One region of the Variovorax sp. P1_G12 genome, then DNA from elsewhere that is predicted to be linked to it. Evidence: predicted binding sites of a transcription regulator. Region 1 holds the regulator's gene; each other region holds the start of a gene.
The links. Region 1 encodes sigma-54, which starts transcription at its own class of promoters, with help from an activator protein. Its sites were predicted from a motif close to TGGCANGNAANCTGCTTT; they were not measured.
Positions count from the first base shown of each region.

Region 1 (3,271 bases):
CAAGCAGAAACGCAACGCCGGCACCGACGAGTGGATCGAGGGCGAGGGCGAAGTGATCGAGTACGACAGCCGCGCCGACAACGTGAAGTTCATCCGCCGCGCGGTCATGCGGCGCCTGATCGGCGCCACGGTGAGCGACGAGAGCAGCGGCCCGCTGATCGTCTACGACCAGAGCAACGACACCTTCACGGTCAACGGCTCCTCGCTGCCGCCGAACGCCGGCGTGGCGACACAGGCGAGCGGCCGCGTCAAGGTCATCCTGACGCCCAAGGCGGCCGCCCCGGCGCCCGGCAGCGGCGGTGCCAAGCCCGCGGCGACCCCGGCTCCGGCTCCGGGCAACAGCCTGCGTTCCACCACCACGCTCGGCGGAGAGTCCAAGAAGTGATCGAAACCGCCGGGTTGAATGGAAGCGATGGCCAGCCGGTCAGCCGGCTGGAGGCGCGCAGCCTGCAGAAGAGCTATGGCAGCCGCACGGTCGTGAAGGATGTGTCGCTCGCCGTGCAGAAGGGCGAAGTGGTCGGGCTGCTGGGCCCCAACGGCGCGGGCAAGACCACCTCGTTCTACATGATCGTCGGGCTGGTGCGGGCCGATGCCGGAGAGATCTGGATCGACGGCGAGCCGATCGCCCACATGCCGATCCACCGTCGCGCGCGCATGGGCCTGAGCTACCTGCCGCAGGAGGCCTCGATCTTCCGCAAGTTGACGGTCGAGGAAAACGTGCGCGCAGTGCTCGAGCTGCAGAGCGAGCCCGACGAACACGGCCGGATGGTGCCGCTCAGCAAGGCGCACATCGACGAGCGGCTGGGCGAACTGCTGGCCGACCTGCGCGTCGACCACCTGCGCGATTCACCGGCGCTGTCGCTGTCCGGCGGCGAACGCCGCCGGGTCGAGATCGCGCGCGCCCTGGCGACGCAGCCGCGCTTCATCCTGCTGGACGAGCCCTTCGCCGGCATCGACCCGATCGCGGTGATCGAGATCCAGCGGATCATCAGCTTCCTGAAGGAGCGCGGCCTCGGCGTGCTCATCACCGACCACAACGTACGCGAGACGCTTGGCATCTGCGATCACGCGTTCATCATCAGCGACGGGCATGTGCTGGCACAAGGCACGCCTTCGGAGATCGTCGACAACGCCGAGGTGCGACGCGTGTACCTGGGCGAACATTTCCGGATGTAGGGGCCTTATCTCGATGAAGCAGGGGCTTTCGCTTCGCGTCTCCCAGCATCTGGCGCTGACGCCGCAACTGCAGCAATCGATCCGGCTGCTGCAGCTGTCCACCCTCGAGCTGAGCCAGGAAGTCGAGCAGATGCTCGACGACAACCCTTTCCTCGAGCGGACGGCCGAAGAGGCGGCGCGCGAGGAGTTCGGGCTGGACGCCGCCGATGCGCCGGTGCGCGACGACGACCGGCAGGCCGAAGGCGACGGCGACTACGCCCCCGGTCCCGCGGCCGCTGCCGCCGAGGTTGCGGTCGCGACACCCGAGGCCGAGACGGCGCCGCTCGACGCCGCCGACGCCGAGCCCGACTGGGAAGGCGACGGCACGGTCGACGTGGCGCCCGACGACAGCGAATGGGGCGGCGATGCGCCCGCGCGCGCCAACAACCTCGGCGACGAACGCACCGACGCCACCGAACTGGCGCGCAGCCACGAGTCGCTGCAGTCCTTCCTGCATCGGCAGGCGCTGGGCCTGAGGCTCAGCGAGACCGACCGCGCCGCGCTGCGCTTCCTGATCGAGTCGCTCAACGACGACGGCTACCTCGAGGATTCGCTGCCGGCCCTGGCCTCGGGCCTGGCCGGCGACGACAACGACCAGTTCGACGACCTGGTGCATCACTTCCAGGTCGCGCTGGGCCTGCTGCAGAGCCTGGAGCCGGTCGGCGTCGGCGCCCGCAACCTCGGCGAGTGCCTGACGATCCAGCTGCGCGCCCTGGCGCACCCCGGCGAGGGTGCCGACGAGGCGCGGGTGCGCCAGACCGCGATCGCGGTCTGCAAGCAGCCGATGGAGCTGCTGGCGCGGCGCGATTTCAAGCGGCTGGCGACGCTCGCGCGCAGCAACGAGGAAGAGGTGCGCGCCGCCCTGCAGCTGATCGCCCGGCTCGAGCCCAAGCCGGGCCGCCGCTTCGTCGACGTCGAGCGCAACGTGGTGGTGCCGGACGTGATCGTCACGCGCATCGCCAACGGCACCAGCACCAACATCAAGTTCCGCGTCATGCTGAACCCCGAGGTCATGCCGCGGCTGCGCGTGCACGACATCTATGCGGGCGCGCTCAAGCAGCACAAGGGCGAGGGCAGCCAGGCGCTCTCGCAGCGGTTGCAGGAGGCGCGCTGGTTCATCAAGAACATCCAGCAGCGCTTCGACACCATCCTGCGGGTGTCGAACGCGATCGTCGAGCGGCAGAAGAGCTTCTTCGTGCACGGCGAGCTGGCGATGCGCCCGCTGGTGCTGCGCGAGATCGCCGACGAACTCGGCCTGCACGAATCGACCATCAGCCGCGTGACCACCGCCAAGTACATGGCGACGCCTTACGGCACGTTCGAGCTCAAGTACTTCTTCGGCTCGGCGCTCGGCACCGAGACCGGCGGCAATGCCTCGAGCACCGCGGTGCGGGCGCTGATCAAGCAGTTCGTGAGCGCCGAGGACCTCAAGAAACCGCTGTCCGACAGCCAGATCTCCGAGATGCTCAAGGAGCAGGGCATCGAATGCGCACGCCGCACCGTCGCGAAGTACCGCGAGGCGCTGCGCATCGCGCCGGCCAATCTGCGCAAGGCGCTCTAGGGCGTGCTGGTGCGCGGGTGGCGGCTCGGTGCGGCATTGGCGGCGGCGGTGCTTCTGGTCGGCGGCTGCGCGATGCTGCCGGCCGATGTCGAGCGCCCGCCCTCGAGTGCCATCACGGCCTCGGGCGCGACCGCGCTGGGCCGGATCGTCAAGGCCTCGTCGCCCGATCCGGATCTGAGCGGTTTCCGGCTCATGCCCGGCGGCGACTTCGCGCTCGACACGCGGCTGCAGCTCGCGCGCCGCGCCGAGCGCACGCTCGACGTCCAGTACTACCAGATCGAGAACGACGACACCGGCCGCTACTTCCTGCGCACCCTGCGCGATGCGGCCCTGCGCGGCGTGCGCGTGCGGCTCCTGATGGACGACCTCTACACCTCGGGCGAGGACGACCTGCTGCTGGCGCTGGCCGCCACGCCGAACCTCGAGCTGCGGCTGTTCAACCCTTTCCCAGCCGGCCGCGGCAGCCTGCTGCAGCGCTTCTCGAGCTCGCTGTTC
Region 1 covers NZ_JBFUBW010000027.1:48,345-51,615, reverse strand. The annotation lists gene lptA (lipopolysaccharide transport periplasmic protein LptA) at 1-385, shown strand, start outside; gene lptB (LPS export ABC transporter ATP-binding protein) at 382-1,176, shown strand; gene AC1D2O_RS26670 (RNA polymerase factor sigma-54) at 1,190-2,776, shown strand; gene AC1D2O_RS26665 (phospholipase D family protein) at 2,849-3,271, shown strand, end outside.

Region 2 (3,271 bases), on a different contig from region 1:
GGGTCCAGGGCTGCGAATCGAGCGGCAGCCGGTAGCCCATCGGCGAATCGCCCGGGATCAGGTACATGCGGTCATCGCGCAGGAACCAGGGGCCGGTCTTCCAGCCCGGACCCGCGAGCGCGGGCGCATCGGTGTCGGCGTTGGCGGCCTCGATCGGCAGCATGTAGCCGATCACGGCGTCGAGCTTCTGCGTGAACACGCGTCGCAAACGGACGCGCTCCATCTCGTCGTCGAGCCTGGAGTCGAAGGGGTCGACGTTGACCGGCAGCCGGCGCTCGCGCCAGAGGTAGTAGTAGACGTCCTCGTAGCCGGGCTGGATGTAGCGCTCGGTCAGGCCCAGGCGGTGCGAGAGCTCCGTGGTGAAGCGGCGCGCATCCTCGCTGGTGTAGTGCGTGGGCGTGCGTTCGTCGGCGAAGAGCGCCGGGTTGTGCCACAGCGTCTGGCCGTCGGCGCGCCAGAAGATCGACAGCGCCCAGCGCGGCAGCTGCTCGCCCGGATACCACTTGCCCTGGCCGAAGTGCAGGAAGCCGCCCTTGCCGTATTCGGCCCGCAGCTTGTGCACCAGTTCAGTCGCATAGCCGCGCTTCGTGGGGCCGAGGGCGTCGGTGTTCCATTCGGCGGCGTCGCGGTCGCTGGTGGCCACATAGGTCGGCTCGCCGCCCATCGTGAGGCGCACGTCGCCGGCCGCGAGGCGCTTGTCGACCGCATCGCCCAGCGCCAGCACCTCGGCCCATTGCGCTTCGGTGTAGGGCTTGGTGACGCGCGGCGACTCGTGGATGCGCGTGACCTTCATCTCGTGGCCGAACGCGACCTCGGCTTCGTCGACCGCGCCCTCGATCGGCGCGGCGCTCGAGGGCGTCGGCGTGCAGGCCAGCGGGATGTGGCCTTCGCCGGCCAGCAGGCCCGAGGTGGCGTCGAGTCCGATCCAGCCCGCCCCCGGCAGGTAGACCTCGCACCAGGCATGCAGGTCGGTGAAGTCGACCGTGGTGCCGCTCGGGCCGTCGAGCGCCTTGACGTCGGGCGTGAGCTGGATCAGGTAGCCCGACACGAAGCGCGCCGCCAGGCCGCAGTGGCGCAGCAGCTGCACCAGCAGCCAGCCGGAGTCGCGGCAGGAGCCCGAGCCGTTGGTCAGCGTCTCCTCGGGCGTCTGCACGCCGGGTTCCATGCGGATCAGGTAGTTGACGTCCTGCTGCACCTGCTGGTTGATGCCGACCAGGAAGTCGATGGTGCGCTGTGCCTTGCGGTCGACCTTCTCGAGGTAGGCCTGCACCAGCGGCGTGGCCGCGTCGGCCACCAGGTAGGGCGCCAGCTCCTGCGCCTGCGCCTCGGTGTACTCGAAAGGGAAGTTCTCGGCCTGGGGCTCGAGGAAGAAATCGAAGGGGTTGTAGACCGCCATCTCGACCACGAGGTCGACCGTGACCTTGAATTCGCGCGTCTTCTCGGGGAACACCAGTCGCGCCTGGTAGTTCGCGAACGGGTCCTGCTGCCAGTTGACGAAGTGCTCTTCGGGCTCGACCCGCAGCGAGTACGAGATCACGTTGCTGCGGCAATGCGGCGCCGGACGCAGGCGGACCACCTGGGGGCCGAGTTGCACCGGACGGTCGTACTTGTAGTGGGTGACGTGGTGTAGGGCGGCGTGGATGGACATTGTTTCTCGGTGCGTCGAGGATGCCTCGGGATGAGTCGCATACTAGCCGACACAGAAAGCAATTTGCGCGCCAAAGAAGCGCACAAGGGAGTGAGTTGCAGATGGAATCGGGAGTCGTCTCGTGACGGCCGGGCGGCGGACGCGCGCCCTGGCGGTCTTCGCCGCGATGGCGGGCTCGGTGCTCGGCGCTGCGCTGCAGCTGCAGCAGGCGGCGCTGTGGCACTGGGCGTTCTATGCGGGCCTGCTCACGCTGGCCGCGTGCGGCTGGCTGGGGCTCGGTGCGCTGCGCTGGCCATCGGCGCTGTGGCTGCCGGCGGCGCTGCTGCTGGGCGCGATGGCCGGTGGCGGCTCGGCGGGCTGGCGCGCCGCGGCCTACTCGGCCGGCGCCCTGTCGCCCGCCATCGAGGGACGCGATCTGCTGGTGGAGGGCCGGGTCGCGAGCATGCCCCAGCTTGGCGCCGGCGCGACCCGGTTCGCGTTCGAGCTCGAGTCGGCGCGCTGGGTCCAGGCGGCGGACGCCGGCGACGGCCCGCCGCCGCAGGTGCCATCGCGCGTCTCGCTGGGCTGGTACGACACGTCCACGGGCCCTTGGGCGCGTCCGGCCGAGGAGGCCGTCAAGCCGGCGCCGCTGCACGCGGGCGAGCGCTGGCGCTTCGCGGTGCGGCTGCGGGCGCCGCATGGCAGCCTCAACCCGCATGGTTTCGACCATGAGCTTCGCCTGTGGGAGCAGGGCGAGCACGCGACCGGCCAGGTCCGCACCGGGGCCCGCGATCCCGCGCCGGAGCGCCTGGGCTCGACCTGGCGCCATCCGGTCGAGCGCTTGCGCGAATCGGTGCGCGATGCCGCTTTCGAGCGTATCGACGACCCGCGCCGGGCCGGCGTGGTCGCGGCGCTGGTCACGGGCGACCAGAACGCGATCGAGCGCACCGACTGGGACGTCTTCCGCGCCACCGGTGTCGCCCACCTGATGTCGATCTCCGGCCTCCACATCACGATGTTCGCCTGGCTCGCCACCGCGCTCGTCGGCGCCTTGTGGCGCCGCAGCGGCCGCCTGATGCTGCGCTGGCCGGCGCAGCATGCCGCGCTGGTCGGGGGCGTGCTCCTGGCCGCGCTCTATGCGGTGTTCAGCGGCTGGGGCGTGCCTTCGCAGCGCACCGTGCTGATGCTCACCGCCATCGGGCTGCTTCGCTTCACGGGCCGGCGCTGGCCCTGGCCCTTCGTCTGGCTCTTCGCCTGCGCCGTCGTGGTCGCGGCCGACCCCTGGGCCCTGATGCAGGCGGGCTTCTGGCTGAGCTTCGTCGCCGTCGGCGTGCTGTTCGCCTCCGACGGCGCGGCGCCCGCCGACGCGCCGGCAGGCCTCGCCGGGCGCCTGCTGCGCCTGCTGCGCGAGCAATGGGTCGTGACGCTGGCGCTGACGCCGCTCACGCTGCTGCTGTTCCAGCAGGTCTCGGCCGTCGGCCTGCTGGCCAACGCGATCGCGATTCCCTGGGTCACGCTGGTCGTGACGCCGCTGGCGATGCTCGGCGTCGTTGCCGCGCCGTTGTGGCATGCCGCCGCGTGGTCGGTGCAGGCCCTGTCGTGGGTGCTGGAGTGGCTCGCCGGCCTGCCGTTCGCGACCTTGTC
Region 2 covers NZ_JBFUBW010000050.1:30,772-34,042, reverse strand. The annotation lists gene AC1D2O_RS34695 (transglutaminase family protein) at 1-1,648, opposite strand, end outside; gene AC1D2O_RS34690 (DNA internalization-related competence protein ComEC/Rec2) at 1,815-3,271, shown strand, end outside.
Region 2: AC1D2O_RS34695 (transglutaminase family protein) is a predicted target of sigma-54. The motif match lies at 1,704-1,721, and genes of this name have one in related genera.

Region 3 (3,271 bases), on a different contig from region 1:
TGAACGTGAAGGCGAGCCCGGTCCTCAAGGCCTGCGCCTGCCTGGTCGACGGCCGAGGCCGGCTGCTGGTGTTCCACCACCCCGAGGACCGGGGCATGCAGCTGCCCAAGGGCACCATCGAGGCCGGGGAAGCGCCCGAGGCCGCGGTGCGGCGCGAACTGCTGGAGGAATCCGGCATCGACTACCTGGGTGAACTGCTGCCGCTTGGCACCATCGACCGCGACTGCGAGGCCGGCGTCGAAGGCAACAAGCGCCGCCACCCGCAGCTCTGGCACCTGTACCTGATGCGCGCCGAAGGGCCGCTGCCCGAGACTTTCGAACACGTCGCCTCCGGCAGCCCCGAGGAAGACGGCCTGGTGTTCAGCTTCAGCTGGCTAACGCACGACGCGCCGCTGGACAACTTCGCCGCCCCCTACATCCGGGTCATCGAGAAAGTTCGCTCGGCCCTGGCCCCCTGAATCCGGCCGGCGCAGCCAGGCCCGTTGGTGAAACACCGCGGAACCGGCTTCGCCGGGCCGCTGGTGTTGCCCCCGGTAGGGGGTGGGAGGGCTACACGCAGTGAGCCCGACCTGGGGGCGAGTCAGTCACTCACCAACTCGCTTCGCGCTCCGGCGTGGCGCTGATGTGGTGGATCGACAAATCCGCTCCTTCGTACTCCTCTTCCTGCGACAGACGCAGTCCGAGGGTGGCCTGCAGCACGCCGTAGACCGCGCCGCCCGCCACCAGTGCCCAAGCCACGCCGATCGCGACGCCGATGAGCTGGGCCCACAGGTTCACGCCGCCGATGCCGCCCAGCGCCCGGGTGCCGAAGATGCCCGCCGCGATGCCGCCCCAGGTGCCGCACAACCCGTGGAGCGGCCAGACGCCGAGCACGTCGTCGATCTTCCATTTGTTCTGCGTCAGGGTGAAGAGCTTGACGAAGATCGCGCCGGCCACGCCACCCACCACCAGCGCACCGATCGGGTGCATCAGGTCGGAGCCCGCGCAAACGGCCACCAGGCCCGCCAGCGGGCCGTTGTAGACGAAGCCCGGATCGTTCTTGCCGAGCGCCAGCGCCACCAGCGTCCCGCCCACCATGGCCATCAGCGAATTCACCGCCACCAGGCCGGAGATCTTGTCGATCGTCTGCGCGCTCATCACGTTGAAGCCGAACCAGCCCACGCACAAGACCCAGGCGCCGAGGGCCAGGAACGGGATGTTCGACGGTGGATGGGCGCTCAGCGAGCCGTCGCCGCGGTAGCGGTTGCGGCGCGCGCCCAGCAGCAGCACCGCCGGCAGCGCGAGCCAGCCGCCCATCGCGTGGACCACGACCGAGCCCGCGAAGTCATGGAATTCATGGCCCGTCACCCGCACCAGCCAGTCCTGGATGCCAAAGGCCCGGTTCCAGGCGATGCCCTCGTACAGCGGGTAGACGAAGCCCACGATGACCGCCGTGGCGATGAGCTGCGGCCAGAACTTGGCGCGCTCGGCGATGCCGCCCGAAATGATCGCCGGGATCGCGGCGGCGAAGGTGAGCAGGAAGAAGAAGCGCACCAGCTCGAAGCCGCTGCCGAGCGCCAGCTGCTCGGCGCCGACGAAGAAGTGCGTGCCATAGGCGACGCCGAAGCCGACGAGGAAGTAGACGATGGTCGAGACTGAGAAATCGACCAGGATCTTCACCAGCGCGTTGACCTGGTTCTTCTTGCGTACCGTGCCCAGTTCGAGAAAGGCGAAGCCCGCATGCATCGATAACACCATGATGGCGCCCAGAAGAAGAAATAGCGCGTTCGTGCCCCGAGTCAGTGCATCCATGAAGTTTGGCTTGTTGAAGTTTGCGTTGATGTGGTGCGTTCACGCCGGATTGCCCGGCTGACGCGCCAATCGAAAGCAAAATTGGTGCCAAATCCGCTTCACTGCGGTGCCTCGTGTTCCACATCACTGCATCGCGCACCGAAATGTTGCTCGCCCCCAGGTTGCCCGGCACTTCGTGTCCGGGCGCCCACCCCCTGCCGGGGGCAACACCAGCGGCCCGGCAAAGCCGGTTCCGCGGTGTTTCACCAGCGGGCCTGGCTGCGCCGGCCAAATCAATCGGCGCTGTGGTTTTTCTACGGCTGCGCGCAGCGCGCCCGTTCGTGGGCAGTCGCGGAACCGGCTTTGCCGGGCCGCTGACTGCGCCCCCGGTAGGGGGTGGGAGGGCTACACGCAGTGAGCCCGACCTGGGGGCGAGCTATGCTCCAGCCACCTTCATGCGATTGACCAGCACGGAGCCGGTGGTCTTTGCGCCGTAGTTGTAGGCATCCGCCCCCACCGCCTCGATGCCCAGCAGCATGTCCTTGAGGTTGCCGGCGATCGTGATCTCCTGCACCGGGAACGCGATCCGCCCCTTCTCGACCCAGAAGCCGCTGGCGCCGCGCGAATAGTCGCCGGTGACGTAGTTGACGCCCTGCCCCATCAGCTCGATCACCAGCAGGCCGGTGCCGAGCTTGGCGAGCATGGCGTCGAGGTCGTCGCCCTTCTTCGTCAGGCGCGAGGTCAACGTGAGGTTGTGCGAGCCGCCGGCGTTGCCGGTGGTCTTCATGCCCAGCTTGCGCGCCGAATAGGTGCTGAGGAAATAGCCCTCGAGCCGGCCGCCATCGACCACCTTGCGCTTGCGGGTCACGACGCCTTCGTCGTCGAACGGCGAGCTGCCCTTGCCGCGCAGCACATGCGGGTCCTCGACCACGTCGATGTGCTTGGGCAGCACCTTCTTGCCCAGGGAATCGAGCAGGAAGCTGCTCTTGCGGTAGAGCGCGCCGCCGCTGGTGGCCTGCACCAGGCCACCCAGCAGCCCGGCCGCCAGCGGCGACTCGAACAGCACCGGGCATTCGGTGGTCTTGATCTTGCGCGACTGGAGACGGCTCAGCGCGCGTTCGGCCGCATAGCGCCCGACCGCCGCGGGGCTCGCGAGCTCGTCGGCCGAGCGCATCGAGCTGTACCAGGCGTCGCGCTGCATGTCGTCGCCGCGGCCGGCGATCGGCGCCACCGAGATCGAATGGCGCGAGCTCGCGTAGCCGCCGCGGAAGCCGTGCGTGTGGGCGCTGAAGAAATGGCTCTGCTGGGCCGAGACGCCCGCGCCTTCGCTGTTGGTGATGCGCTTGTCCGTGGAAAGCGCCGCCGCCTCGCATTCGAGCGCCAGCCGGGCCGCCTGTTCGCTGGTGACAGCCCAGGGGTGGAACAGGTCGAGGTCGGGCTGCTCCTTGGCGATGTCGGCCTCGTCGGGCAGGCCGCTGACCGGATCCTCGGCCGTGAAGCG
Region 3 covers NZ_JBFUBW010000002.1:156,227-159,497, forward strand. The annotation lists gene AC1D2O_RS02905 (GatB/YqeY domain-containing protein) at 1-3, shown strand, start outside; gene AC1D2O_RS02910 (NUDIX domain-containing protein) at 6-458, shown strand; gene AC1D2O_RS02915 (ammonium transporter) at 589-1,791, opposite strand; gene pmbA (metalloprotease PmbA) at 2,207-3,271, opposite strand, start outside.
Region 3: AC1D2O_RS02915 (ammonium transporter) is a predicted target of sigma-54. The motif match lies at 1,864-1,881, and genes of this name have one in related genera.